Regions from separate parts of the Streptomyces sp. bgisy130 genome, predicted to be linked through region 1. Evidence: riboswitches for the same ligand, from Rfam matches in the RefSeq annotation. Region 1 holds a riboswitch; the other holds the start of a gene.
The links. Region 1 has a riboswitch for glycine ahead of gcvT (glycine cleavage system aminomethyltransferase GcvT). Riboswitches for the same ligand answer to the same signal wherever they lie in the genome.
Positions count from the first base shown of each region.

Region 2: it holds a riboswitch for glycine, as region 1 does, so the genes downstream of both, gcvP (aminomethyl-transferring glycine dehydrogenase) here and gcvT (glycine cleavage system aminomethyltransferase GcvT) in region 1, are expected to answer to the same signal.

Region 1 covers NZ_JBYISA010000012.1:100,135-114,566, reverse strand. Annotated here, with positions in the region: gene AC3EUV_RS18340 (M1 family metallopeptidase) at 1-586, opposite strand, end outside; gene AC3EUV_RS18335 (ABC transporter ATP-binding protein) at 685-1,761, opposite strand; gene AC3EUV_RS18330 (ABC transporter ATP-binding protein) at 1,791-2,942, opposite strand; gene AC3EUV_RS18325 (ABC transporter permease) at 2,939-3,949, opposite strand; gene AC3EUV_RS18320 (ABC transporter substrate-binding protein) at 4,028-5,779, opposite strand; gene AC3EUV_RS18315 (ABC transporter permease) at 5,906-6,904, opposite strand; gene AC3EUV_RS18310 (enhanced serine sensitivity protein SseB C-terminal domain-containing protein) at 7,286-8,077, opposite strand; gene AC3EUV_RS18305 (enhanced serine sensitivity protein SseB) at 8,150-8,956, opposite strand; gene AC3EUV_RS18300 (AAA family ATPase) at 9,047-9,694, opposite strand; glycine riboswitch at 9,993-10,088, shown strand; glycine riboswitch at 10,089-10,206, shown strand; gene gcvT (glycine cleavage system aminomethyltransferase GcvT) at 10,240-11,367, shown strand; gene gcvH (glycine cleavage system protein GcvH) at 11,515-11,892, shown strand; gene glyA (serine hydroxymethyltransferase) at 12,019-13,278, shown strand; gene AC3EUV_RS18280 (L-serine ammonia-lyase) at 13,746-14,432, shown strand, end outside.
Region 2 covers NZ_JBYISA010000016.1:2,474-16,905, reverse strand. Annotated here, with positions in the region: gene AC3EUV_RS21395 (glutamate-cysteine ligase family protein) at 1-1,316, opposite strand, end outside; gene AC3EUV_RS21390 (hypothetical protein) at 1,881-2,468, shown strand; gene AC3EUV_RS21385 (DUF5999 family protein) at 2,812-3,006, shown strand; gene gcvP (aminomethyl-transferring glycine dehydrogenase) at 3,076-5,961, opposite strand; glycine riboswitch at 6,148-6,244, opposite strand; gene AC3EUV_RS21375 (PRC-barrel domain-containing protein) at 6,359-6,742, shown strand; gene AC3EUV_RS21370 (DNA polymerase IV) at 6,652-8,106, opposite strand; gene AC3EUV_RS21365 (MerR family transcriptional regulator) at 8,173-8,778, opposite strand; gene AC3EUV_RS21360 (bifunctional nuclease family protein) at 8,967-9,440, opposite strand; gene ftsR (transcriptional regulator FtsR) at 9,497-10,243, opposite strand; gene AC3EUV_RS21350 (FHA domain-containing protein) at 10,261-11,109, opposite strand; gene AC3EUV_RS21345 (DUF881 domain-containing protein) at 11,228-12,244, opposite strand; gene AC3EUV_RS21340 (small basic family protein) at 12,250-12,582, opposite strand; gene AC3EUV_RS21335 (DUF881 domain-containing protein) at 12,579-13,511, opposite strand; gene AC3EUV_RS21330 (sugar phosphate nucleotidyltransferase) at 13,587-14,432, opposite strand, start outside.

The sequences.
Region 1 (14,432 bases):
GCCCCTTGGGGGCGTCGATACGGATGTCGTAGGTGGCCTTGTCGCCCGGGTGGTCGCTGGAGGGGAACCATGTCGAGGCGGCGTTCGGCTCGCAGGCGACGAAGACCCCGTCCTTGGTCTTCATCCAGCCGTAGTCGGAGCCGAAGACGATCGGGCCGCTCAGCGGCTTGGGGACACCGTGGTAGGCGACGGTGACGGTGAACTTCGCGCCGCGGCGCAGCGGGAAGTCGGGGCGGACGGTTATCTCGTCGCCGGATCTGCCGAAGTGCGCCCGGCGGCCGTTCACCCGGACGCTGTCGACCGTCAGCTTCTGGAGATCGAGGTCGAAGGCGGAGAGGTTCTTGGTGGCGCGGGCGGTGAGCTTCGTGCGGCCGTCGAGCCGGCCGCTGCCGGGCTGATAGCTGACCCCGAGGTCGTAATGCAGGGCGTCGAAGCCGCCGTTGCCCAGGCGGGGGAAGTACGGGTCACCGACGCCGGGGGCGCCGGGGGACGCGCCGGGAGCGGCGGCGATGGAGGCGGCCGAGGCCACGGCGGTGGCCAGGGCGAGCCAGCGGGAGGTGCGACGCGCAGAACGGGAGAGTGCCATGAGCCGTCCTTTCGGACACACGGGCGAAGGAAGAACAATCGCGCCGACTCTGCACCCTCCCGTGCCGCTTTGCCCGGGACTTTGCCAATTCCTCGGAGTTACTTACCGGTTGGCTCCTGGCCGGCCCCGCCGGACGTCCCGGCCGGCGCCGGGTCGGGCGCGTTCTCGGGGTGGTGGCAGGCCACCTGGTGCCCGGTCCGCAGCGCGACCAGCGGCGGCTCGGTGGTGGCGCACACCTCGGTCGCCTTCCAGCAGCGGGTACGGAACCGGCAGCCGGACGGCGGGTTGATCGGCGACGGCACATCGCCCTTCAGCAGGATCCGGTCGCGCTGGGTGCGCCGCTTGGGATCGGGCACCGGGACGGCGGACAGCAGCGCCTTGGTGTACGGGTGCATCGGCGCCTCGTAGAGCGCCTTGCGGTCGGCCAGTTCCACGATCTTGCCGAGGTACATCACCGCGATCCGGTCCGACACATGCCGGATGACCGAGAGGTCGTGGGCGATGATGACGTACGTCAGGCCCAGCTCCTCCTGGAGGTCGTCCATGAGGTTGACGACCTGGGCCTGGATCGACACGTCCAGCGCGGAGACCGGCTCGTCGGCGACCACCAGCTTGGGCTTGAGCGCCAGCGCCCGGGCGATCCCGATGCGCTGCCGCTGACCGCCGGAGAACTCGTGCGGATAGCGGTTGTAGTGCTCCGGGCTCAGGCCCACCAGCTCCAGCAGCCGCTGCACCTCCTTCTTCACCCCGCCCTCGGGCTCGACACCCTGGAGGCGGAAGGGGGTGGAGACGATCCCGCCGATGGTGTGCCGCGGGTTCAGCGAACCGTACGGGTCCTGGAAGATCATCTGCACGTCCCGGCGCATCGGCCGCAGCCGGCCCTGGGACAGATGCGTGATGTCCTGGCCCTGGAACTCGATGGAGCCGCCGGTCGGTTCGTCGAGCCGGGTGATCAGCCGGCCCATCGTCGACTTGCCGCAGCCGGACTCGCCGACCACGCCGAGGGTCTCCCCGGGCCGTACATCGAAGTCGATGCCGTCGACCGCCTGCACCGCGCCGACCTGCCGCTTGAGCAGGCCCTTGGTGATCGGGAAGTGCCGGACCAGACCGCGGACCTTCAGCAGCGGCGCGGCGTCGGCGGGAGCCTCCGTGGAGGTCCCCTTCTGGAGCGGGATCTTCTTGTTCTGGTAGTCAGTCGTCTCGGTCACAGCTTCGGCGCAATCTCTTCGGTCCAGATACGCTCCCGCTCCTCCTGCGACATATGGCAGGCGGAGGAGTGCCCGCCCCCGTCGGCTACGCCCCCATTGGCGGGGGTGCCCCCACTGCCGGCCTCGCGCAGCTCGGGGCGGACCGTACGGGTGAGGTTGTCCTTCGGCACGTCCGCATACGGGCAGCGGGGGTTGAAGGCACAGCCGGACGGGACGTTGATCAGGCTGGGCGGGGAGCCCTTGACCGGGATCAGCCGGTCGGTCTGCGCACGGTCGATGCGCGGCATGGAACCGAGCAGGCCCCAGGTGTAGGGGTGCTGGGGCTCGTAGAAGACCTTCTCGGCCGGGCCGCGCTCGACGCACCGTCCGCCGTACATCACCAGCAGATCGTCGGCGAGCTCGGCGACCACGCCGAGGTCGTGGGTGATGATGATGACCGCCGAGCCGAACTCCTTCTGGAGATCGCGGATCAGGTCCAGGATCTGCGCCTGGACGGTGACGTCCAGGGCGGTGGTCGGCTCGTCCGCGATCAGCAGCTCGGGGTTGTTCACCAGCGCCATCGCGATCATGGCGCGCTGGCGCATCCCGCCGGAGAACTGGTGCGGATGGTCGTCGACCCGCTTGTCGGGCTGCGGGATGCCGACCCGGTCGAGCATCTCGATCGCCCGCTTGCGCGCGGTCTTCTTGTCCACGTCGTGGTGGACCCGGTAAGCCTCCATGATCTGGTTGCCGACCGAGTAGAAGGGGTGCAGCGCGGACAGCGGATCCTGGAAGATCATCGCCATCTCGCGGCCGCGCAGCCGGCGCACCTCGTCCGGATCGGCGGAGACCAGCTCCTTGCCGTCCAGCCAGATCTCGCCGGACATCGCCACCTTGCTGCGCTGCTGGCGCGAGGCACGGTGCAGGCCCATCACGGCGAGCGAGGTGACGGACTTGCCGGAGCCGGACTCGCCGACGATGCCGAGCGTCTTGCCCTTCTCCAGGCTGAAGTTCAGGCCGTCGACGGACTTCACCAGCCCGTCGTCGGTGCGGAAGTGCACCCTGAGGTCCCGCACCTGGAGGAACGGCGACGGCGCCTGCTCGGTGGTGGTGGCCGCGGCGGACCCGGCCGCCGCGGTCTCGGTCTTGTCCTCGGAGGAGTCGGTCACGAGAGCCTCACCCGCGGGTCGACGGCGGCGTACAGAACGTCCACCACCAGATTGCACATGACGATGAAGAACGCGGCGAGCAAGGTGACGCCGAGAATGTTCGGCAGGTCGTTGGCGTTGATCGCCTCGACGGCGAAGGCGCCGACGCCCTTGAGCGAGAAGACCTGCTCGGTGATCAGCGCACCGCCGAGCAGCAGGCCCAGGTCCATGCCGAAGACCGTGATGATCGGGGTGAGCGCGGCCCGCAGACCGTGCCGGACGACCACCTTGCGCTCCCGCAGGCCCTTGGCGCGGGCCGTTCGGATGTAGTCCTCGCTCAGCGTCTCCAGCATGCCGGCCCGGGTGAGCCGGGCGTAGAGCGCGGAGTAGAGGAAGGCCAGGGTGACCCAGGGCAGGACCAGGGTCCGGGCCCACAGGAACGGATCCTCCAGCAGCGGTACGTAGTCGCTGCGTTTGAAGATCGGCCACTGGTAGGTGAACAGGGCCAGTGCCAGCGCGCCGGTGAAGAACATCGGGAGGGAGACGCCGGCCAGCGCCACGCCCATCGCCATCCGGTCGAAGAGCGAGCCGGGGCGCAGCGCGGAGAGCACACCGGTGGCGACACCGGAGACGACCCACAGCACGGCGGCGCCGCCGGCCAGCGAGAGGGTCACCGGAAGCCGGGACTGGATCTCCGGCCAGACCTCGATATGCGTTTTGAAGGAGTAACCGAAGCACGGCACATGGCACTTGGCCGCTTCCGGACCGAATTTGTAGTCGACGCCGACGAAAATGCCCTTGAGGAAGTCCCAGTACTGCTCGTACACGGGCTTGTCCAGGCCGAGATTCTTCTTCACCGCGGCGATGTCCGCGGGCGTGGGGGCCTTTCCGATGTACTGCTGGGCAAGCTGGTCGGTGCTCTGCCCGGCCAGCTTCGGCAGCAGGAAGAAGATGCCGAAGGTGACCGCGCTGACGATCAGCAGCAGCACCACTGCGCTGATCAACCTGCGGATGATGTACGAGAACACGGGGATGCGGCCTCGGCGCCGCGGGCCGGCCGAAGCCGGCCCGCGGACACCAATGCCTTCACCTGCCTTCCAGGGCTGCTACTTCTTGACGCCGATGTTGAGGTAGTCGTACTGACCGCTGAAGGCCGAGGTGGACACCAGGTTGGTGGCCTTGGGCGAGCGGTACATCAGGACCTTGAAGTAGGTGAGCGGAACGATCGCCGCCTGCTCCATCGTCTTCTTGTCGATCTCGGCGTACGCCTTCTCGCGGGCCGCCTTGTCGGTGTTGGCGATGGCGCTGTCGAGCAGCTTGTTGATCTCCGGGTCGTCCAGCTCCGACAGGTTGGTGTTACCGGACTGGCTGATCGCCTTGCCGTTGAGGATCTGCTGGAGGTAGCCGTAGCCGGTCGGGAAGTCCGAGCCCCACTGCATCATGATCAGGCCGACGTTGTTCTTCTTGTTGAACTTCGGCACACCGGCGTAGTCCGAGAAGTACTTGCTGGTCGGGTAGGACTGGATCTTGGCGGTGACGCCGATCTTCTTGAGCGAGTCGATGACCGTGGTGGCCGCGTCGACCTCGTCCTGGCGGTCGTTGCGGGCCAGGATCGTGGTCGTGGTCTTGCCGGCGCCGCACTTGTCCCAGTGCTTCTTGGCCTCGGTCAGATCCAGCTTGTCGCCGTCGTACTTCTGCGGGTACAGGTCGTACTTCTGGTAGCCGTCGATGTCGGTCGGCAGGACCGTGGAGGCCAGCTCACCGCGTATCGGACCGCCGAGCGAGGTCTGTACGGCCTTCTTGTCGATGGCGTACTGGACGGCCTTGCGGCACTCGATGTTGTCGAACGGCTTCACCTTGGTGTTGAGCGCCGTGTAGACCAGCCGCTGACCGAGCGTGTTGTCGGTGTTGGCCTTCTCCTTGGGGTCGGTCAGGAGCTGGGCCTGCGTCTGCCCGTCGACACCACGGCCGGCCAGGTCCACCAGGGTGTTACCGGACTTGAGGTCCTTGTCGATCGTCGACTGGGCGACCTTCAGGTTCAGGACGATCTTGTCCGGCAGCTGCTTGCGCAGCGGGTCGGTCTTCGCGGACCACTGCGGGTTGCGGACCAGGGTGAGCTTCTTGCCCTCTTCGTAGCTCTCGAACTTGTACGAGCCGGTGGACAGCACGGACTTGGTGTAGTCGGCGCCCTTGTCCTTGGCCTGCGGGACCGGAGCGGTCTGCGGGGCGCTGACGAGGTAGTCGAACTCGGCGAACGGCTTCTTCAGGTGGAAGACGATCGTCTGCTCGTCCGGGGTCTCGATGGACTTCAGACCGGCCTTGCTCTTGTCCTTGTAGGGACCCTTGTAGCCGCCGTCGTTGTCCTTGAGGAACTGCTGGAAGTAGTTCGGGCCCAGCGAGAGGGTGTCGCGCGCGAAGTTGCTGCGCTCGACGGCGTACTTGACGTCCTGCGAGGTCACCTCGGAACCGTCGTCGTACTTGACGCCCTTGCGGATCTTGTACGTCCAGGTCTTGCCGCCGTCGCTGGGCTTGCCCATCGACTCGGCGAGGTCCGGGACCAGCTCGTTGCCCTTGGGGCCGGGGCCCGGCTTGAACGTGGTGAGCGGGCGCGCATAGAGCCGGCTGAAGTTGTAGATGAAGGCGTAGTACGTGTTGCCCGGGTCGAACGACTCGGGGGCGTCACTGATCGCGTAGCTGACCGTGCCGCCCTTCGCGTCCGAGGCGTTGACGACGCCCTTGGTGGCGGCGTTCGCCTCGCCGGAGCCTTCCGAGGAGCCCTTGCCCCCGCTACAGCCGGCCAGCAAAAGGCCCGCACTGGTGATGGCCGCGACAGCCGCGACCGGAACTGACCTTCGCATGGGTCGGTGTCCCCTTCGTTCGTCGAGAAACGTCGATACGTCGGTACGTCGGTACCTCGGTATGTCAGAGCTACAGAACTGCGAAAAACGCTGGTGAGACTTCTGAGCGGGTGCCAGGCACGGCCATCAGCGGCTGCGCGGATCCAGCGCGTCCCTCAGACCGTCACCGAGCAGGTTGAACGCCAGCACGGTGACGAAGATCGCGAGGCCGGGGACGATCATGTACTGAGGGTCGACCTCGTAGTACTTGACCGCCTGGTTGAGCATGCCGCCCCAGGACGCCTGGGGCGGCTGGATGCCGACGCCCAGGAAGCTCAGCGCGGCCTCGAAGAGGATGTTGGAGGGGATCAGCAGCGTCGAGTAGACGATGATCGGACCCACCAGGTTGGGCAGCAGCTCCCGGAAGAGGATGAACGGACCGCGTGCCCCCATGCCGCGGGCGGCGTCCACGAATTCCCGCTCGCGCAGCGACAGCGTCTGCGCGCGCACGATCCGCCCCATGTACGGCCAGTTGAAGAAGCCGATCACGAAGATCAGCACCGAGATGTGCAGCGGCAGGCCCTCCAGGCCGAAGGCGCCGCCCTGGAGCGAGGCGGAGATCGCGATGGCGAACAGCAGCAGCGGAAAGGCCAGGAAGACGTCCATCATCCGGCTGATGAAGGCGTCCACCCGCCCGCGGTAGAAGCCGGCGACCACACCGAGGACGGTGCCGATGGCGACCGACAGCAGGGTCGCGCCGAACGCCACGATCAGCGACACCCAGGAGCCCTCCAGGATCCGGGCGAGCAGATCGCGGCCGAACTTCGGGTCCACACCCAGGGGGTGGTCCCCGCTCATGCCGCCGAAGTCGCCCTTGGGGAGCGTGGTGTTGGGGTCGATCAGCGACTGGTTGGGATTGTTGGGGTCCAGCCCCAGCAGCGCCTGGATCGGGCGGGAGAGCGCGGCGACGGCGATGAGCAGGATGACAACGATGGCACCGGCCACCGCGACCTTGTCCCGCCGGAAGCGCAGCCAGGCGATCTGACCGAGCGAACGCCCCTCGATCCGCTTTCCTTCCACGCCTTTCAGCACCGCTTCCGGCTGCGCCTCAGCAGCTGCTCCGGTGGTCTCGATCGGTGCGGTCACGGTGCCTTTGACCCCTCTCGGCCGACGGTGGCCGGCCCATGCCCGCCGCGGTAGCGGCCTTGTTCACATCACTGGTGCAAGTCATGCAGGCATCGCGGAAGTTCGCGTTTTATGGAAATTCAAAAGGTGCGACGCCGTTCTCGGATGACGCTCGTACAAAGAGCTGATGGCCTTTGCTTGCCGGGAGTCTTCATCCGATTCGCGATCAGTCACCAGCCCTGAAGGGGAAAGGATGCGTAACTGTGATGTGATCCGCGGCATTCCGTTATACGGACAAAAGTTCGGGCTGAGCGGTGTGTATACCCGTGAGAAAGGGGTTCAACGGCGGGGCGCATGGGGCGAATTCACCCCAAGCCGGGCGCCGGGCGGCGGCGCCGGGCGTCAGTACGGACGCGGGTATCCGTAGCCGTAAGAGGGCGCGGGGGCCTGCGGCTGGACATAGCCGTCACGGTCGAAGAAGGGGCGCGTGGAGGCCCGCATCCACATGCCGACCGGGTCGTACTCGTCGTTCATCGCGACCGTCGAGACGGGCAGACCGTCCGGAACCGCGCCGATCGACTGCTGGATCATCAACCGCACCGAATCCACCGCTTGTTGACCGGTGTCGTACAGATCCAGACCGATCGCCAGATACGGGGCACCCAGCGCGGGCTGCACCCAGGCCCGGCGCAGCGACCGGACGGCGGGCGTCCGGTGGGCGTTCTGGGCGAGGAGCGCGTAGAACTGCGGGATGTCGATCACCGGCTCCGAGATCCGCAGCGGCCCGGCGGGCAGCCGGTCGAGACCGCCGGCGATACGGCGCAGATCCAGCCAGGGGATGCCGACGCCACCGCCGGGAGCATGCGGATTCAGCCACAGGCCCCAGCGGTCGGGGAAGAGCGCGGCGGCGATTTCGGTACCGGTGACCACCTCGTGGTCGCGATTCCAGCCGGAGGCGGCGAGTTCGGGCGCCGAGGTCACACACGGCGCATAGCCGAGGCCCTCGACCTCCATGTTTCCGTACTGCGCATCGGGCATACCGGCCCGGCCCTGCCAGAGCAGCATCCAGACCTGGCCCGCGGCGAGCGCGTGCAGCAGCGCCTCATAGGCGTCGTAACGGCCGGGCGAGACCTGCTGAAGCAGCTGCTCCAGCTGCCCGGCCGCCGCCGGCCCCTGATGCGCACCCGCGCTCACGTGGTCCGTCCCTTCTCTCAGCAGGGCACGTGGGGTGCGCCCGCCTGTCATCCAACCAGCTTAGGGCGTGCCCTACGGGTGGTCCCGGGAGTAGAAGGGGCGTACCCGCTCCAGCATCCAGTCGGCCACCGGGTCACCCTGGGCGAGGTCGAGCATGACGAGTTGTACGGGCCAGGGCAGCGGTACCGCGCCGAGCGCACGTCCGAGGGCTGACAGTACCGTCTCGCGGGCGGTGCCGTCGTGCAGCGCGGTGGCATCCGCCGCGACCTGAACACCGACGAACAGCGCGGGCGTGTCGCCCTCGACACTTGCCAGGGCACGCCGGGCACTCAGGACAATTCCGGCGCCGGAGAACTCCAGCCCGGCCGAGGCCAGGAAGTCCACCGGCTCGTCCTGCCAGTCCGGTTCGAAGAGCCGCACCCGGCCGCCGCTCGGCAGCCCGTCGAACTCCGGCTGCCCCAGGCGCCGCTCCCGGCACAGTTCGGCCACCGCGGGCGGCGGCAGCGGGACGCCGACCGTGCCGTCGGGGTTGACCGCGATGCCGATCTGCGGCGGCAGCCCGCGGGCGAACTCCCGGGCCGGGGCGACGGTGAAGGACATGTGCGGGCCGATCACCCGCAGGAATTCCTGCTCGGAGCTGTAGACCGGGACGTAGTGCGCACCGTCGAGCTCGACGGTGGGCAGATCGAGGCCCCGGGCGCCGGGGCCCGCGCTCTCCGGGCCGCCGCCTTCGGGCAGCGGCACCCACAGCCGGCTACGGCCGAGGACCTCGACGATCCGGCCGCCGGCGCCCGGGTGTCCGACGGACGCGGACAGCACCTCTTCGAGCTCGTTCGCCGGCCATGCCAGCTGCGGTATCCCCTGCTCCGGAAATGTCATTCGTCCCACCCGTTCCAAACCGCGCCATCTGGCCAAAGACCCTAGACGAGAAGGCGCGCGATGTGGTGTGCGGGGGCGTGCCCGGGTGCATCAGTGGAAGGCGAGGGTCTCCAGGGCGCTCGCCGCCCGCCGGTCGAGGAGGACGGCGGAGCCGAAGCCCTCCGGCAGCCGGTCCGACTCCGCGGCGCCGACCAGCCGCCCCACCGCCCCGCGGTGCCGGGCGAAGGCGTACCCCGACACCCCGCGGCCCCGTGACTCCTGGCCGGAGAGCGCCACCTCGGGCGCCACATCGAGCAGCACCAGATGCGCCCCGCGGCCGCCCCGCCGCGCCGCGCGCGCGATCCAGCGGCGCACCCACGCCAGCGTCCCGCAGTCGTGCACCACCACGCTGTCGCCGGAGCGCAGCGCACGGCCCAGGGCCAGATAGTGGGCGGCCCGGACCAGCGGGCGGTAGAGGCCGTACGGCAGCCGGCGCAGCCTGCCGTGCTCCCAGCGCTCACGGACGTCCTGCGAATCGATGCGGTGCACGACGGCGCCGTGCCCGTCCAGCGACGGCACGATCCGGTGCATCAGGGTGCTCTTGCCGCTGCCCGGCAGCCCGGAGACCACCACCAGGTCGCCGGCCGGGAACCGCAGCTCGGTGGCGCCGGGCGGGCGCCGCTCGCCCCGCAGGTCCACGACCGCGGTGCGGCGTCCGGGCCGTATGACGGCCCGCCGCGCACGGCCGGTCCGGGACATGGCGGCGGACGGCGCCGTCGGCGCGACGTCCGGGGGCACGACCCCTGAAGTCGCCCCGAATGCCGCTTCGCTGTGCACCGTGATCGCCCTCCCCGCCCGTTCTGGTCCGGTTCGCGTCCGTCCCCTACCCGCAGAGTGTCAAGAAAAGGTAATGCCCATCAAGGCGATTGTCCGATCTGCCCACGTGATGGGCGGGGCGGCGGAGGGGGCTCCTTTATCCGGCGATCCCGTGCAATGATGTGGCCGCCACGTGCACATCACAGCTCACCTGTGCACCGCCAACTGCATACCGGCCGCTTGAACCCGCGCGGGAGAGTCCCCGGCCGCCACGGCGGGGCGCCGAAGGAGCAAGTCCTCCCTTGAATCTCTCAGGCCCCTATACCGCACGGGCGAGGCAGATCTGAAAAGCGAGCCGCTGCCCGGCTGACGGGGCGGCTCCACCCAAGGTGCAAACCGGGTCCGTTCGCGGGATACCGGTGAACCTCTCAGGTTCCGATGACAGATGGGGAGAACGTCTTGTCACCCCTGCCTGGGAGCCCGGAACCATGACTGATGCCCCCCGCCATACCGCGCTGGATGCCACCCATCGCGCGCTCGGCGCGACCATGACCGACTTCGCCGGCTGGGACATGCCGCTGCGCTACGCCAGCGAGCGCGACGAGCATGTCGCCGTCCGTACCCGCGCCGGCCTCTTCGACCTCTCCCACATGGGTGAGATCACCGTCACCGGCCCGCGGGCCGCCGACCTGCTCGACTACGCGCTGGTCGGCAACATCGGCGGGGTCAAGACGGGCCGCGCCCGCTACACCATGATCTGTGAGGACAAGGGCGGCATCCTCGACGACCTGATCGTCTACCGCCTGGCCGACCAGGAGTACATGGTCGTCGCCAACGCCTCCAACGCCCAGGTGGTGCTGGACGCGCTGACCGCACGGGCGGGCGGCTTCGACGCCGCGATCCGCGACGACCGGGACGCCTACGCGCTGCTCGCGGTCCAGGGCCCGGAGTCCCCCGGCATCCTCAAGAAGCTGACGGACGCCGATCTGGACGGTCTGAAGTACTACGCCGGGCTGCCCGGCACGGTCGCCGGGGTGCAGGCGCTGATCGCCCGTACCGGCTACACCGGTGAGGACGGCTTCGAGCTGTTCGTCCGGCCGGCCGACGCGGTCGCCCTCTGGGAGGCGCTGACCGAGGCGGGCAAGGACGCCGGGCTGGTGCCCTGCGGGCTGTCCTGCCGGGACACCCTGCGCCTGGAGGCGGGCATGCCGCTGTACGGGCACGAGCTGACCACCGCGACCACGCCCTTCGACGCGGGCCTGGGCCGGGTCGTGAAGTTCGAGAAGACCACCAACAACGGGGACTTCGTGGGCCGCGCGGCGCTGGCCGAGGCCGCCGAGCGCGCCGAGGCCCGGCCGCCGCGCAAGCTGGTCGGGCTGATCGCCCAGGGCCGCCGGGTGCCGCGGGCCGGATACCCGGTCGTCACGGCCGACGGCACGGTCATCGGCGAGGTCACCTCCGGGGCCCCGTCCCCCACGCTCGGCAAGCCGATCGCCATCGCCTATGTCGACGCGGCCTACGCCACCGCGGGCACGGAGGGTGTCTGCGTGGACATCCGTGGAAGCCATGAGCCGTACGAGGTCACCGCGCTGCCGTTCTACAAGCGGCAGAAGTAACCGTTCACCGACGGCAGGCGGCGGCGCGCGCCCGCGCGTCTCACTGCGCAAGACGTTCCCCCGGACTTCGTCCGGGTGGGGGTCCCCCAGCGGCTATGGGAGTGCCCCCCTTCACGATCACACCCTCGCGTACAGGAGAATCGAGCCATGAGCAACCCCCAGCAGCTGCGCTACAGCAAGGAGCACGAGTGGCTGTCGGGCGCCGAGGACGGCGTCTCGACGGTCGGCATCACCGAGCACGCGGCCAACGCGCTCGGCGATGTCGTCTACGTACAGCTCCCTGAGGTCGGCTCCACGGTCGCGGCGGGCGAGACCTGCGGTGAGCTGGAGTCGACGAAGTCGGTCAGCGACCTCTACTCGCCCGTCGACGGTGAGATCGCCGAGATCAACGAGGATGTCGTCAACGACCCCTCGCTGGTGAACTCCGCCCCGTTCGAGGGTGGTTGGCTGTTCAAGGTGAAGATCAGCGGCGAGCCGGGCGACCTGCTCTCGGCCGACGAGTACGCCGCCTTCATCCAGAGCTGAGCCCCGGCTCTCCCCCGCTCCCGGGCCCGCCCGGACGGGAGCCCCGACCGCCACCGCCCGCGCGGAAGCTCCCCCGGACGCCGTCCGGAGAGGCCGCCTCGCGCCCCTGACTCCCCAGGAACTCTCATGTCGCTTCTCAACAGCTCCCTCCATGAGCTCGACCCCGACGTCGCCGCCGCCGTCGACGCCGAACTCCACCGCCAGCAGTCCACCCTCGAAATGATCGCGTCGGAGAACTTCGCCCCCGTCGCCGTCATGGAGGCCCAGGGCTCCGTCCTCACCAACAAGTACGCCGAGGGCTACCCCGGCCGCCGCTACTACGGCGGCTGTGAGCACGTCGACGTGGTCGAGCAGATCGCCATCGACCGCATCAAGGCGCTCTTCGGCGCCGAGGCCGCCAACGTCCAGCCGCACTCCGGCGCCCAGGCCAACGCCGCGGCCATGTTCGCGCTGATCAAGCCGGGCGACACCATCCTGGGTCTGAACCTCGCCCACGGCGGGCACCTGACCCACGGCATGAAGATCAACTTCAGCGGCAAGCTCTACAACGTGGTGCCCTACCACGTCGACGAGAAGACCAACCTGGTCGACATGGAGGAGGTCGAGCGCCTCGCCAAGGAGCACCGCCCCAAGCTGATCGTCGCCGGCTGGTCCGCCTACCCGCGTCAGCTCGACTTCGCCGCCTTCCGCCGGATCGCGGACGAGGTCGGCGCCTACCTCATGGTCGACATGGCGCACTTCGCCGGTCTGGTGGCGGCGGGCCTGCACCCCTCCCCCGTGCCGCACGCCCACGTGGTCACCACCACCACCCACAAGACCCTCGGCGGCCCCCGCGGCGGTGTGATCCTCTCCACCCAGGAGCTCGCCAAGAAGATCAACTCCGCGGTCTTCCCCGGCCAGCAGGGCGGTCCGCTGGAGCACGTCATCGCCGCCAAGGCCGTCTCCTTCAAGGTCGCCGCCTCCGACGACTTCAAGGAGCGCCAGCAGCGCACCCTGGACGGCGCCCGCATCCTGGCCGAGCGTCTGGTGCAGGACGACGTCAAGCAGCACGGCGTCTCGGTCCTGTCCGGCGGCACCGATGTCCACCTCGTCCTGGTCGACCTGCGCGACTCCGAGCTGGACGGCCAGCAGGCCGAGGACCGCCTCCACGAGGTCGGCATCACGGTCAACCGCAACGCCATCCCGAACGACCCCCGCCCGCCGATGGTCACCTCCGGCCTGCGCATCGGCACCCCGGCCCTGGCCACCCGTGGCTTCCAGGCCGAGGACTTCCGCGAGGTCGCCGACGTCATCGCCGAGGCCCTCAAGCCCAGCTACGACGCCGACGCCCTCAAGGCCCGGGTCACCGCGCTCGCGGACAAGTTCCCGCTCTACCCGTCGCTGTGACGCGTCACCTCCGCTGAACCCCCGCCCGCCGCCATCCGGCGGGCGACGGGCCACGGAGCGTGAGCCCGGGGCCGACCGCCCCGGGCTCACGGCCGCCGGCCCTCCTCCCCCTCCCGCAGGTCCCGGCGGCTCCCGGTGAGACCTGCGGCACACGGCGCCGGCACGGCGGACGGCGACAGCCCCGCCACCGGACCGGTCCACCGGACCCCGGCCCCCACCCGGATCCGGACGCCGGGCCCCCGCCCGCGCGGTCACCGGGCCCCCGACGGCCCGGCCCCCACATGACCGGCCGCCGGCTCCGTATCCACCCCGACACCAACTGTTACCCCTGACGACGGGCACCCGAGGGTTTCCGTCCGACGGCGCTGCGCCGCGTCCGCGTTACGCTCGACAAACGGCGCAGAAACACCCCCCTCCTGCCCCACAGCTCCACCGTCCACCACGAGCAGACAAGGGAGTCCGCCCCCGTGGCCATCTCCGTCTTCGACCTCTTCTCCATCGGCATCGGCCCCTCCAGCTCCCACACCGTCGGCCCGATGCGCGCCGCCCGGATGTTCGCCGGACGCCTCAAGAAGGACGGCCTGCTCTCCCAGACGGTCCGCGTCCGCGCCGAGCTCTTCGGCTCACTCGGCGCCACCGGCCACGGCCACGGCACCCCCAAGGCCGTCCTCCTCGGCCTCGAAGGCCACTCGCCCCGCACCGTCGATGTCGAATCCGCCGACGACGAGGTCGAGCGCATCCGCAGCACCAAGCGGCTGCGGCTGCTGGGTGCCGAAATAGGCAGCGCCCACGAGATCGACTTCGATGAGTCGGCCGAGCTGATCCTGCACCGCCGCCGCGCGCTGCCCTACCACGCGAACGGCATGACGCTCTTCGCCTACGACGCCGCGGACGCCCCCCTGCTGGAGAAGACGTACTACTCGGTGGGCGGCGGCTTCGTCGTCGACGAGGACGCCGTCGCCGGCGAGAACCCGATCGTGCCGGACGACACCGTCCTGACCCACCCCTTCCGCACCGGCGACGAGCTGCTGCGGCTGGCCCGGGACACCGGCCTGTCGATCTCCGCGCTGATGCTGGAGAACGAGAAGGCCTGGCGCACCGAGGACGAGATCCGCACCGGGCTGCTGGAGATCTGGCAGGTCATGCAGGCGTGT
Region 2 (14,432 bases), on a different contig from region 1:
AGATAGTGGTCCCGGTCGGCCGGTTCCACCCCCCAGGCGTCCAGCCCACGGGCCGCCAGCGGCAGCAGCTCCTTGCGTATGAGCCGTACGGCCGGGATTTCGGCGGTACCGCCCGCCCGCCCGGGACGCGGCCACTCCAGGGCGGCCTCGATGCCGTACCGGCAGGCGGTGTCGAAGTTGCGGGCCGCGGCGGCGAACGGGAGCCGCGACCACACGGGGCGCGGCTCCTCGGCCAGGGCCCGCACCAGGCCGTAGTAGAAGGCGGTGTTGGCGATGACGTCCGTGATGGTGGGGCCGGCCGGCAGCACCCGGTTCTCGACCCTGAGGTGGGCGACGCCGTCCGCGACCGCGTAGACGGGGCGGTTCCAGCGGTAGACCGTGCCGTTGTGCAGGACCAGTTCGGCCAGGTCGGGCACCCCGCCCTCATCGAGGATCCGCAGCGGCTCCTGGGCCCCGCACACCGGCAGCAGCGGCGGGAAGTACCGCACATTCTCCTCGAACAGGTCGTAGGCGGAGTCGATCCAGCGCTCGCCGAACCAGGTGCGGGGGCGCACCCCTTGGGCTTGCAGCTCGGGCGAGCGGGTATCGGTGGCCTGCTGGAAGACCGGCGGCCGGGACTCCCGCCACAGTTCACGCCCGAACAGGAACGGCGAGTTGGCGCCGACCGCCACCTGTACCGCGGCGATGGCCTGTGCCGCGTTCCAGACAGCGGCGAAGCGGCCCGGTGTCACCTGGAGATGCAGCTGGACCGACGTACAGGCGGCTTCCGGGGCGATCGAGGGCGAGCGGGAGACCAAATGCTCGACGCCGCGGATGTCCAGGGCGAAGTCCTCGCCGCGGGCGGCGCGCATCTGGTCGTTGAGCAGGACGTAGCGGTCGTTCTCGGAGAGGCTGGCGGCCGTGAGGTCGGTGGCGTGCAGCGTCGGCAGAATACCGATCATCACGATCCTGGCGGCGACCTCCCGAGCCTTCCTTTCGGCATAGCCGAGTCCCGTACGGAGTTCCTCGGCAAGCTGGTCCAGCACACGGCCGCTCAGGCGGTGCGGCAGGATGTTGACCTCAAGGTTGCACTGGGCGAGTTCGGTCTGGAAATCACCGCTGGCGATGCGCTCCAGTACTTGAGAGTTCATCATGCGGGGCAGCCCGTCGGCGCCGGCAAGATTGAGTTCGATCTCCAGGCCCATGAGATTCCTGGGCCGGTCGAACCTCTTCTCCACCAGGAGCCTGTGCAATCCCTCAAGGCAGTCGTGCAGCTTTCTTCGATAACGCTCCCGGTCCGCCAGGTCGATCCCGTCCGCGGCGACCTTCTCCCCCATCGAAGGGTCCCTCCTCGAGTGAACAGCCCGCGGCCACGGGCCGCTTGGGGCCGTCCCCGACACCGCCGGGGCTCGCGCTACGGTCGATGATGCCCCGGCAATCTGATCAATAACGCGGCGGGGGCATGCCGGTGCCGATAGGCTCGAAGTGATGCAGCGTCCGGCACTGCCCATAGGCATATCCGCGAGGCACTCGCCCAAGGCATTTCACTCGCGAGAAACAACGACGAGTTCCGGCCTACCACGCCGGCAAGGCAATACAAGGTGGCATCCATAAAACGCCGCACAAAGCGGTGAAAAGCCCCTCGCGCAGCGGTCCGGATTTCACCTTGCCGGAAATCCACAAGGCCGGTAGCCGAAACACTTTCAGAACATACGTCGTATAAACTCCGCTTACGAGGCAGAGACTTGGCGCCCAGCGTCTCGGTGATCTCACCGACACCGGGCTCAGCGGCTGCCCCCGCCCGGCCGCCGCCCCGGCCGGCCACGCTCTGACCCTGCCGCAAACAACGTCGTTTGCACCCGCCACGCTGCACCGTGTCTCCAAGTGAGAGGCGACCCACCATGCCGCTGCACCTCCCCCCTGCCCCCGCGCCCGCCCTGCGCAGCGTTCTCGCCGCTCTCGGCTCACCCACCGCGGTCGGCGAGGCCCCGGTCCCCGCGCTGCGCGCCCATCAGGGTCCGCTCAGCCCCGACCACCCGCTGCCCGTCCACGTCTGGGACGACGTCAGCAGGGCCGGCGGCGCCCCGCACACCCGACTGGCCGGATGGCGCTTCCTGGTCCGCGGCGGGGAGCGGGCCGTGGCGACCGCCGAGGCGGTGCACACCGCGGACGGCTGGACCTTCGGGCGCTTCTGCGGCGGCCCCTACGTCTCCGCGACCGAGCAGGCACTGGCCCAGGCCGAGTCACTCGCCACGCCCTACCAGCCGCGACTGCTGTCCGTCCCCGAGCTGTACATGCTCACGCTGTGGCTGCATCACGACCTCACCTCCGACGGCGCCCAGGGGCTGCCCGCGCCCGGCGACCTTCTGGTCCCCCTGGCGCCCGCCCCGCCGGGTATCGCCGCCCACCGTCCGCAGCGCATCGCCGATCTGCTCCCCCGGCTCACCCTGCGGCTCACGCCCGCCCCGCTCCTCGCCGAACCCGCCTGATCCACCGGCGCCGGCACGGATTCCCGTGCCGCTCCCGGCGCCCGCCGCCCCGCCCGAGCGTGCCCCGCGACCCCGTCCGGTCACGGGGCGCTCTGCCGTGCTCACCCAGGCGGCCTAGTCCGCGGATACCACTCCCAACCCTCTTGGGGAGGAGTGCAATTGGGAGCAACCGCCCGCATGGGTGACGCGTCCCTACCGAGTGAGTACCGCTGCTGCGAAATCCCTGCGGAATCCCGTCCGTGGGGCAACACTGGGACCGACCGACAGAAACGGGGGAGCGGCCATGAACACCTCATCGAGCCGCACGACGACGTTCACTTCACCGCAGCGAAAGACAACTTCCATGTGTCAGCACCAACCGCCCTGCCCGTCCGCAGACTCCACCGACCGGGAGGCCGCACACCTTGTGGCGCACCATCCGGAGCAAGGCTGGAGCCTGCTCTGCAACGGCGTCCTGCTCTTCGAGGACACCGGTGAGCTGCTCCCCGACGGGCAGGTCATCGCGCCGCACCGCGCCCGGGTCATCGCCGCTGCCTGACCCGCCGCGCGCGCCACGTACCACAGGGCCCCCGGCAGATCTGCCGAGGGCCCTTGATGCTGCCGTGACTCAGTTGTCGTACTCCTCCAGCGGCGGGCAGGAGCAGACCAGGTTACGGTCGCCGAAGGCACCGTCGATGCGGCGCACCGGCGGCCAGTACTTCTCCGCGACGGCGACACCGGCCGGGAAGACGGCCTCCTCACGGGAGTACGGGTGCGCCCAGTCGCCGCCGAGCGCGCCCGCGGTGTGCGGGGCGTTGCGCAGCGGGTTGTCGTCCTTGTCCCACTCCCCCGAGCCGACCTTCTCGATCTCCGCGCGGATGGCGATCATCGCGTCGCAGAACCGGTCCAGCTCGGCGAGGTCCTCGCTCTCGGTCGGCTCGATCATCAGCGTGCCGGCCACGGGGAACGACATCGTCGGCGCGTGGAAGCCGTAGTCGATCAGCCGCTTGGCCACATCGTCGATGCTCACGCCGGTCGCCTTGGTCAGCGGCCGGACGTCGATGATGCACTCGTGCGCCACCAGGCCGCCGGGGCCGGTGTAGAGCACCGGGTAGTGCGGCTCCAGCCGCTTGGCGATGTAGTTGGCGCTGAGGACCGCCACCTGGGTGGCGCGCTTGAGGCCGTCGCCGCCCATCAGCCGGACGTACGCCCAGGAGATCGGCAGGATGCCCGCCGAGCCCCAGGGAGCCGCGGAGATCGGCCCGACGCCCGTCTCAGGGCCCGCAGTGGGCTGAAGCGGGTGGTTGGGCAGATACGGCGCCAGGTGGGCGCGTACGCCGACCGGGCCGACACCGGGGCCACCGCCGCCGTGCGGGATGCAGAAGGTCTTGTGCAGGTTCAGATGCGAGACATCGCCGCCGAACTTGCCGGGCTCGGCGAGCCCGACCAGCGCATTGAGGTTGGCGCCGTCCACGTAGACCTGACCGCCGGCCTCGTGCACCGTGGCGCAGATCTGGGTGATGTGCTCCTCGAACACGCCGTGCGTGGAGGGGTAGGTCACCATCAGGACCGCGAGCTCGTCCCGGTGCTTCTCGATCTTGGCGTGCAGATCGTCGGTGTCGACCTCGCCGTCCTCACCGGTCTTGACGACGACGACCTTCATTCCGGCCATCACGGCGCTGGCGGCGTTGGTGCCGTGCGCCGAGGACGGGATCAGGCAGACCGTGCGCTGCTCGTCACCGTTGGCGCGGTGGTAGGCGCGGACGGCCAGCAGACCGGCCAGCTCGCCCTGTGATCCGGCGTTCGGCTGGATGGAGACCTTGTCGTAGCCGGTGACCGTGGCCAGCCGCTCCTCCAGCTCCTGGATCAGCGTGAGGTAGCCCTGGGCCTGGTCGGCCGGCGCGAACGGGTGCAGCTGACCGAAGGCGGGCCAGGTGACCGGCTCCATTTCGGTGGTGGCGTTCAGCTTCATCGTGCAGGAGCCGAGCGGGATCATGCCGCGGTCCAGCGCGTAGTCCTTGTCGGCGAGGGTGCGCAGGTAGCGCAGCATCGCGGTCTCGGAGCGGTACTCGTGGAAGACCGGGTGGGCGAGGTAGTCGTCGGTGCGCAGTAGCCCCTGCGGCAGCACGTCGGCAACGGCCGCGTCCAGCTGCTCGACGTCGCCGGACACCCCGAAGGCGCCCCAGACGCCGGCCAGCTGCGCCCGCCCGGTGGTCTCGTCACAGGCGATGCCGACCAGGTCCGCGTCGACCTGCCAGAGGTTGACACCGGCCTCGCGGGCGGCGGCGACGACCTCGGCGGCCCGGCCGGGCACCCGTGCTGTCAGCGTGTCGAAGTACGTGCCGTGCGCGATCTCCACCCCGCCGGCCCGCAGGCCCTCCGCGAGGACCGCGGCGTAGCGGTGGGTGCGCCGGGCGATGGTCCGCAGGCCCTCGGGGCCGTGGTAGACCGCGTACATCCCGGCCATGACGGCGAGCAGCACCTGCGCGGTGCAGATGTTGCTGGTGGCCTTCTCCCGGCGGATGTGCTGCTCACGGGTCTGAAGCGCCAGCCGGTAGGCCTTGTTGCCGTCGGCGTCGACGGAGACGCCCACCAGACGGCCGGGCAGGCTGCGGGCGAACTGGTCACGGACGGCCATGAAGCCGGCGTGCGGTCCGCCGAAGCCCATCGGGACACCGAAGCGCTGGGTGGTGCCGACCGCGATGTCCGCACCGAGCTCACCGGGCGAGATGAGCAGCGTCAGGGCGAGCAGATCGGCGGCGACGGTGACGATCGCGCCCAGCTCGTGCGCCTGCTCGATGACGGCGCGGGGGTCCCGCACCGCTCCGGAGGCACCTGGGTACTGAAGCAGCACACCGAAGACGCCGCGCTCGGCGATCTCGGCCGGAATGCCGTCGGACAGATCCGCGACGACGACCTCGACGCCGGTGGGCTCCGCGCGGGTCTCGATCACGGCGATGGTCTGCGGCAGACAGTCGGCGTCGACCAGGAAGACGCCCTGCTTGACCTTGCCGACCCGGCGGGAGAGCGCCATCGCCTCGGCGGCGGCGGTGCCCTCGTCCAGCAGCGAAGCACCGGAGGTGGGCAGTCCGGTCAGGTCGGCGACCATCGTCTGGAAGTTCAGCAGCGCCTCCAGGCGGCCCTGCGAGATCTCCGGCTGGTAGGGCGTGTACGCCGTGTACCAGGCCGGGTTCTCCATGACGTTGCGCAGGATCACCGGCGGGGTGAACGTGCCGTAGTAGCCGAGGCCGATCATGGACGCCAGGACCTCGTTGCGGTCCGCCAGGCCCTTCAGCTCCTGGAGCACCTCGGCCTCGGTACGGGCCTGCGGCAGGCCGAGGGCCTCGGCGCTCTTGATCACATCGGGTACGGCGGTGGCGGTGAGCTCGTCCAGCGACCCGAAGCCGATGTGCGCGAGCATCTTCGCCTGCGCCGCGTGGTCGGGACCGATGTGCCGGCGCTCGAAGGGGGTGCCGCGTTCCAGCTCGGTCAAGGAGATGCGATTGGTGGTCATCTGCGGGGGCCTCCTGGTCGGTACGACCTACGAGGGGCACCACGCACGGGTGCCCGGACGGCCTCCCCCTCTGTCATTCAACCTGAGAGCTTCACCGGCCCGCGGGTGGCGGCCCGGCTTTCACCGTCGGTGAGGAGGGGTCCCGGCGCTATGCCTTCCGCGGCCCGCCCTGCTTTCCAGAGTGACCTCGTCCATGCGGTACGTGTGCCTGAGAGATTCCGGGGAGGATTTGCTCCTTCGGCGCCCTGGTCGCGAACGACAAGGACTCTCCCGCACGGGGTCTGCGGCCAATCGCCAGCCTACCAGCGTGGCTCTCGAAGGCTCCTTCGAGTGGCCAGGGCATGAAATGTGCCGTTTGGTAGTTGTCACAGGGCAGTTGCGACCAATTGGAGGGGCCGTGCAAACCGATATCGATCCCCGAAGCCTGATCGGCCGCAAAGCGTTCGACCGTAACGGCGCGAAAATAGGGACCATCGACGAGGTCTACCTCGACGATGCGACGGGGGAACCGGAGTGGGCGGCCGTGCGCACCGGACTCTTCAGCCGGGATGCGTTCGTCCCCCTGGAGCCCAGCAAAATGGTCGGTGAGGGCCTGCACATTCCTTACGACCGCAAGCTGATCAAGGACGCGCCGGACTTCGGCGTGGGCCGCCATCTATCCCCTGAGCAGGAACTTCAGCTCTATCACCACTACCGCCTGGATATTTCTTCCCCGACCGACCCGGTGTCCCCCGGCTCCGGCGACAAGAACTTCGGCAAGATCGCCGGCTCGGACGACTGACCACCGGCCGGCGCCCCGCCCACCAGCGGCAGGGGCTCCCCCGGCCGCAGCGCCGGGTCCTCGACAGCAAAGGTCCGCACCCTCCCCGGTGCGGACCATGGCGTTTCGAAGCGCACGGTCACTCTCCCCACCCCGCTGCCCTGCACCCAGCCCGCGCCGTACTCGTCGTGGACCACGTCCAGCCCCGGATGCCAGCGCCGCGGCCGCTCCTCCTCGGCCTCCAGCGGCTCCCGCTCCCCGGCGGCCCGCTCCACCGCCGCCGCGGTCGCCGCCTCCGCCGCCTCCCGCTCCGTGGCCAGCTGGGCGAACAGATCCTCCTGTGTGAAGTCCGCCAGCCCGCTGACACCCACACCCAGCAGCCGCACCCCGCCGGTGGTGTCCACCGTCTCCAGCAGGCGCACAGCGGCTTCCCGTATCACCGCCGGGTCGTCGGTGGGCCCCCGGAGCGTCTCGGAACGGGTCAGCGTCGAGAAGTCGTAGTTCCGCACCTTGATGACCACCGTGCGCCCGGAGCGCCCGGCCGCTCGCAGCCGCTGTACGCAGCGGTCCGCCAGCCGCAGCACCTCGTTCCGCACCCGCGTCCGGTCGGTCAGATCGACCTCGAAGGTGTCCTCGACGGAGATGGATTTCGCGTCCCGCTCGGCCACCACGGGCCGGTCGTCCTGCCCCAGCGCCATCGCATACAGCCCCGCGCCGTGTGCCTTGCCCAGCAGCCGCACCAGCTCGGCCTCACCGGCCTCCGCGGTCTCCGCGACGGTGTGGATCCCGGCCCGCCGCAGCGTCTCGGCCGTCGCGGGGCCCACCCCGGGCAGCGTCCGCACCGTCATCGGGCCCAGCAGCTCCCGCTCGGTACCCGGCTCGATCACCACCAGCCCGTTCGGCTTGGCCGCCTCGGACGCAATCTTCGCGAGCAACTTGGCCCCGGCCAGCCCCACTGAGCCCGTCAGACCCGTCGCCGACCGGATGTCCCGCCGCAGCTGCTCCCCCACAGCACGGACGGCCGCCGTCTCGGCCGGCACCCCGCCCGCCTCCAGGTCGACGAACGCCTCGTCCAGGCTCAGCGGCTCCACCAGCGGCGACAACGCATGCAGCAGCTCCATCACCACATCACTCACTTGGCGGTAGAGCGTGAAGCGAGGACTGAGATAGGCGGCATTGGGACACAGCCGACGCGCCTGCGCCGTCGGCATCGCCGAACGGACCCCGAAGATCCGGGCTTCGTACGACGCCGTGGCGACCACACCGCGCGGCCCGATCCCGCCGACGACCACGGGCTTGCCGCGCAGGCTCGGCTTGGCCGCCTGCTCGGCGGCCGCGAAGAACGCATCCATGTCCAGATGCAGGATCGTCGGGGCGGGTCTCACATCTCCGATGCTGCCCCATGCCACTGACAATCGGCCCGATGCCGGGCCGCGCGCTCCGCCGGGGCCTCAGCCCGCCCGGTTGCGCCGCCGCGCCAGCTCGTCGTGCGGGTTCTTCCCGACCAGCGTCTCGCCGGTGTCCACCCGCTCCCCGTGGAGCTGTGACAGCGCGCCCTCCACGTCCCGCCACACCACGCCCACGGCGATCCCGAAGACGCCCTGGCCGCCCTGGAGCAGGTCCACGACCTGGTCGGGCGAGGTGCACTCGTAGACCGTCGCGCCATCGCTCATCAGCGTCATCCGCGTCAGATCCGCCAGCCCGCGCGAGCGCAGATGCTGGACGGCGGTGCGGATGTTCTGGAGCGACACCCCGGTGTCCAGCAGCCGCTTGACGATCTTCAGGACCACGACGTCCCGGAAGCTGTAGAGCCGCTGGGTGCCGGAGCCATAGGCCGGCCGGATGCTCGGCTCCACCAGGCCCGTACGCGCCCAGTAGTCGAGCTGCCGGTAAGTGATGCCCGCTGCCGCACAGGCGGTCGGGCCGCGATAGCCGATGTTCTGCGCCTCGCAGTCCCCCGACACCGCCGCGGCCGGTGCCGGGGCAGGGTTCGCTGCTGCGCCCGCGTGGAGCGGCAACGCCCCTTCCGCCGCCATACCGTCGCCGGTGATTGCCACGCCGCCCTCCGTCCTCCACGTCCCGGACGGGACCTGCCACATCGACGGTATGCAGTCACTCGGGGTGCGTCAACGATCGCCGCGCTCGCCACGCCGAGTGATAATCACCCTACGAGTGGTTTCTCGTGACCCCGCAGGGGGAAGGGCTGACTGTTTGACCGGAAACAGGCAGTTCGCCTGGCCGGATATTACTGGCTGTTGGTCCCGAAGTCCTCGGGCGAGATCTGGTCGAGGAACTCGCGGAACTTCTCCACCTCGTCCTCCTGCTCGTCCGGGATGGCGATCCCCGCGTCGTCCAGCACACCGTCGGTACCGAAGATCGGCGTTCCGGTGCGCAAGGCCAGCGCTATGGCGTCCGACGGGCGCGCACTGACCTCGACCCCGCTCGCGAAGACAAGTTCGGCATAGAAAACCCCCTCGCGCAGATCCGTGATGCGGACCTGCGTCAGCTCCTGGCCCACCGCTTCGAGCACGTCCTTGAACAGGTCATGCGTCAGCGGCCTGGCAGGGACCATGCCCTGCTGGGCGAAGGCGATGGCGGTGGCCTCCCCTGGCCCGATCCAAATGGGCAAGTATCGGTCGCCTCCCACCTCCCGCAGGAGCACGATCGGTTGGCTGGAAGGCATTTCCACCCGGACACCCACGACGTCGAGCTCGTTCACACAGCAACCCTAGGACGTGCCCGGCAGGTTTGGGTAGTCGGGCACTCGTTTGCTCGCTACAGCCGGACCCGCAGAGCGCTCTGCACCAGGGCCGCATGCAGCCGTACGGACAGCGTTGCCAGCTCCCTGGCGGTGGCTTCGGCATGCGCCCTGGTCTGCGGGTTACGGTGCCGCCGAAGGGGTGCAACGACCTGCTCGACCAGGCCCGCCTCGCGCTCGGCCGCCGCCTTCACCGCGCGCAGATGCCGCGGCTCCAGACCGAAACGGCCCAGGTCCGCGACAAGTTTGGCCACCGTGACGGCCTCGATGTCGTATCCGCCGTCGTCATGGGGGACGATGAGTCCGTACGACTCCCAGTCGGCGAGCGCCGCCTCGTCCACCTCCGCGGCGGCCAGCAGCTCGGCCCGGCCGATCCGGGCAGCCGTGGGACGCTCCGTACCCGGGTCGGGCACGCCCTCGACCAGATCCCGGGAGGGCGCCGCCGGGGCCGGCAGCGGTACCTGCTCACCGCGCTCCAGGGCATCCAGATGCTCCCGGATGACCTTCAGCGGCAGATAGTGGTCCCGCTGCATCCGCAGGACGGCGGCCAGCCGCTGGACGTCCGCCTGCGTGAATTTCCGGTATCCGGAAGGCGTGCGCTTCGGCTCTACCAGTCCCTCGGCCTCCAGGAAGCGAATCTTGGAGATGGTGACCTCGGGAAACTCCTCGTGCAGCAGGGTGAGCACCGTACCGATGCTCACCGGCTTACCGTCCGAGGAGGCGGCACCGGCAGAACCGGCGCCGCCTTTCGGTGTATCGCGCATATGCCTTCCCCGGCCGGTCAGATACCGGCGCCTCGCTGGCTCGCGTAGAAGACCAGGCGGAACTTGCCGATCTGGACCTCGTCGCCGGTGGCGAGGGCAACGGAGTCGATCCGCTCACGGTTGACGTAGGTGCCGTTCAGGCTGCCCACGTCGGCGACCGTGAAGAGACCGTCCGGGCCGCGACGGAATTCCACATGACGGCGCGAGACCGTCACATCGTCGAGGAAGATGTCGCCCTGCGGATGCCGGCCTGCGGTGGTCAGCTCGCTGTCCAGCAGGAAGCGGCTGCCCGCATTCGGTCCCCGGCGGACAACCAGCAGCGCCGACCCCAACGGGAGAGCATCCACGGCCGCCTGGGCCTCGGGGGACAATGACGGCGCCAGATTCTGGCCCGTGGTCTCCGAGTCGTAGGCCTCCAGCCCCGAAATGGAGATGGTCGACGTCGTCTCCGACGCCCGCTCGGGCTGGGCCCCCGCACGCAGCGGCGCACCACAGTTGGAGCAGAACCGGCTCGCCTCGGCGTTCTGGTTCCCACACCTCGTACAAACCGGCAAGGCCGACCCTCCACCCGTGTGTGCGGCTGATGGTTCCTGGGAACCTATGCGGCCGGCACCGGAGGGGTCAACAGAACCCGCGCCGTACCCCCCGGACGGACCGCTGACCTCATCACGGAAGAGCGGACGGTCCTCGGCCGCACCGCTCTCGTCGGGCTGGCGCGGAGCGCGGTGTCGCGCGGAGCCGCTGCCGCCCTCCTGGCGTGCGCTCTTGCCGAACAGCTTTCCAAACAACTTCACGGGCGATTCCCCTTGAACGAAATAGACCCGCCCGTGGGGCAGGACGAACCCTCGATGCACACACCGACCCATCCGGACATCCTGTGAACGTCCGTGGCCTTCAGACAGTTTCCACCACACACCACACGCACGGTGCGTCGACCCCCCGCTACCTCATGCCCTTCCCGGGCACTCGACATACGTGCACGCCTCACTGAGATGACAACCGAGCGTAGTCAGGCCGCTTCGCCTGACGCAAGGCGTCCACAATGATCTTCCTCTCACGGGTCACAGACACCTTGGCCTGCTCCTTTTCCAGCGTCTGCACCACTCCGCCGGGGATGTTCAGCGCCGGCTCCAAGTCCTCCGGCTTGCCGATGACCTTGAAGCGGAACGGCTGCATGACGCGCTTGCCATCGATCTGCACGCCACCCCGGACGTCCGAGAGATAGCTGTCCGCGACGACCCGGACATCGTTGACCTGGATGGCCTCCGCGCCGGCCGCCCGCAGCTCCTGGATGGTGTCCAGCAGCTTGTCCGCCTCGACGGAGTGCGTCGGGTCGTCGATGGTCAGGTTGATGCCGGGCCCTTGCGCCGCGACGGTCCCGGCCAGCACGCCCAGCTGCTGTTCCTTCTCCACGGTCTGCTTACGGGCCTCCTCGGCCTGGTCCGAGCTGTTCGCCAGCTCGGTCTTCTGCCCTTCCAGGCGCCGCTGTTCGTCCGTCAATCGCTGGGAGCGATTGTCCAGCTCGTCCAGAATGCGCACCAAGTCCTCCTGGCGCGCACCTCGCAGCGCACTGCTGTCACTTGTGGAACGTACCTGAATCGCCAGGCCGAGACCGAGGATGAACAGGAGCAGCGCAACGATCAGTTGAGCCCGGGTCAGCCGCGGCGGCCACAGGCTTGCCACCAGCCGCTCCCGACCGGTCTTCGGGCGTTCCGCGCTCCCGCCGTCCTCGGCAACGACGTCCGGAGTCGAGGAGTCTGCCCCTTTGCCCTGCTTCTGTCCAGCACTGTCCGGTTCTTGAGCTTCGGCTTCGTCACCGGACTCCGCCGGCTCGGGAGTCTTCCGGCTCTCGGGCGGCATCGGCCGACGGCCGGCCGTCCCGCGGTCCTGGTCCGGCTCCGACCGCTCCGCCTTCTCCACGGGCTCAGGCTTCTGCTCCGGGCCCGGCTTCTTTTCCCGCTCCGGGGTCTTCTCCGGCTCCGGCGTCTCGTCCGCGGTCATCCGCCTCACGCCCTGAAGACGTGCCGGCGGATCGCGGCCGCGTTGGAGAAGATCCGGATACCGAGCACCACGACGACGCCGGTGGAAAGTTGGGCACCCACGCCCAACTTGTCGCCGAGGAAGACGATCAGGGCGGCGACGACGACGTTCGACAGGAAGGAGACCACGAAGACCTTGTCGTCGAAGATGCCGTCCAGCATGGCGCGCAGACCGCCGAACACGGCATCCAGCGCCGCGACGACAGCGATCGGCAAGTAGGGCTCGACCACCGTCGGCACCACGGGTCGGACGACAAGCCCGACCACGACTCCCACGATGAGGCCCAATACGGCGATCACGATGTGCCCTTCCCTGTGTCGGCACCGTCCGCCTCGGCGGCACCGGCCTGCGGCTTTGCGGTACGTACGATCAAGCTGGGCGCGGGCGGCAGCGTGATCTCGTTCTCAGCGGAAATCCTCGTGCGCACGCCGTAGTTCTCCTGAAGCACATGCAGGTACTGACCGTCGGCGCTGTCCTGGAACGCGGTGCTCAGCCGCTGCCCGTCCCCCACCGCCAGCACCGTATAAGGCGGCGCCAGTGGCTTGTTGTCGACCAGTATGGCGTCTCCCGCGGCTCTGATCGCCGAGAGTGACGTAAGCCGCTGCCCATTGACGGAGATGGCCTCCGCACCGGACGCCCACAGGCCGTTGACCACGCGTTGCATATCTCTGTCGCGTACCCGCCCGGTGTCCGAAAAACCACTGCTCTCACGCGGACCGCCGCCGCTGGACGCCGCGCCCTTCGCATCGTCCACGACGAGCTTCACGCCGGGTCCGGCGACCTGCGTCGAGCCGGACAGCAGGGCCAGCAGCTCGGCCTTGTCGCCGCCGTGCTTCTTCAGCGCCTCGCGCTGCATTCTGCTGACATCGTCCCGGAGCGCGTCGACCCGCTTCTGCTGCCGGTCCGCCTCGCCGGTGCCCTTCTGGATGCGGTTGATCAGTTCCTCGCGCTCCTTGGCGAGCGTCGGTGCTGATATCCGCGCCTGCGCCGCCCCTACGGTCACCACGAGCGCGGCCAGCACCAAACCGGCCGCGAGGCCCATCTTCGCCCGCAGGGTCCGCGGCAGTCCCCGCACCCCGGTCTCGGACTTCCGTGCGGCGGCCTCGGCGTATCCGTCGTCGAGACTGTGATCCATCACGTTGGTCAGCAGCGACATGGACGCATCGGGGCGCGCGGCCGGCGTGTTCGGGTTGCTCCGATCGGGGCGCTGCTGCGACATGCCGCACATCGTCGCACGTCGGCCGCGCGGTCTCCCAATGGCCCCACCGGCGTGCCGATTCACGGCCCGCCGGTGGGACTCCGGTCAGCGTCCTGCGCTGTCCACTACGGCGGACCACTCGTCGAGCAGCTGCTGAGCGGAGGTGTCATCGGGCCCTTCCGCCCACAGGTGCGTAACCGCCTCCGCGGGGTCCGGCAGCACCAGAACCCAGCGGCCATCGGCCTCCACTACCCGTACGCCGTCGGTGGTGTCCACGTCCCGGTCGCCGGCGGCCTCGACCACATGCCGCATGACCAGGCCCTTGACCGCCCACGGAGTAGCCAGGTCGCGGCGCTGGACATGCGCCCGCGGGATCCGTGCGTCGATCTGGCTGAGCGTGAGCTGGGTGCGGGCGACCAGGCCGATCAGCCGGACGAACGCGGCCGCGCCGTCGAAGACGCTGCTGAACTCCGGAATGATGAAGCCGCCCATGCCGTCCCCGCCGAAGACCGTGCCGTCGGCGCGGCCCACCCGGGTCATGTCGTCGGGTGAGGTGGTCGTCCATTCCACCTGCGTCCCGTGATACGCGGCCACCTGCTCGGCGATGCGGGTGGTGGTCACCGGCAGCGCCACCCGGCCGGAACGCCGCTCGGCCGCGACCAGATCCAGCATGACCAGCAGCGCGCGGTCGTCCTCGATGATCCGGCCGCGCTCGTCCACGAGGGAGAGCCGCTCGCCGACGGGGTCGAAGCGCACGCCGAAGGCAGCGCGCGCCGAGGCCACGATCTCGCCGAGCCGGACGAGCCCGGCACGCCGGGCGTCGGCGGTCTCGGTCGGCCGGGACTCGTGCAGCCCGGGGTTGATGGTCAGGGAGTCGACGCCGAGCCGTCCGAGAAGACTGGGCAGGACCAGACCCGCGCTGCCGTTGGAGGCGTCCACGACGACCTTCAG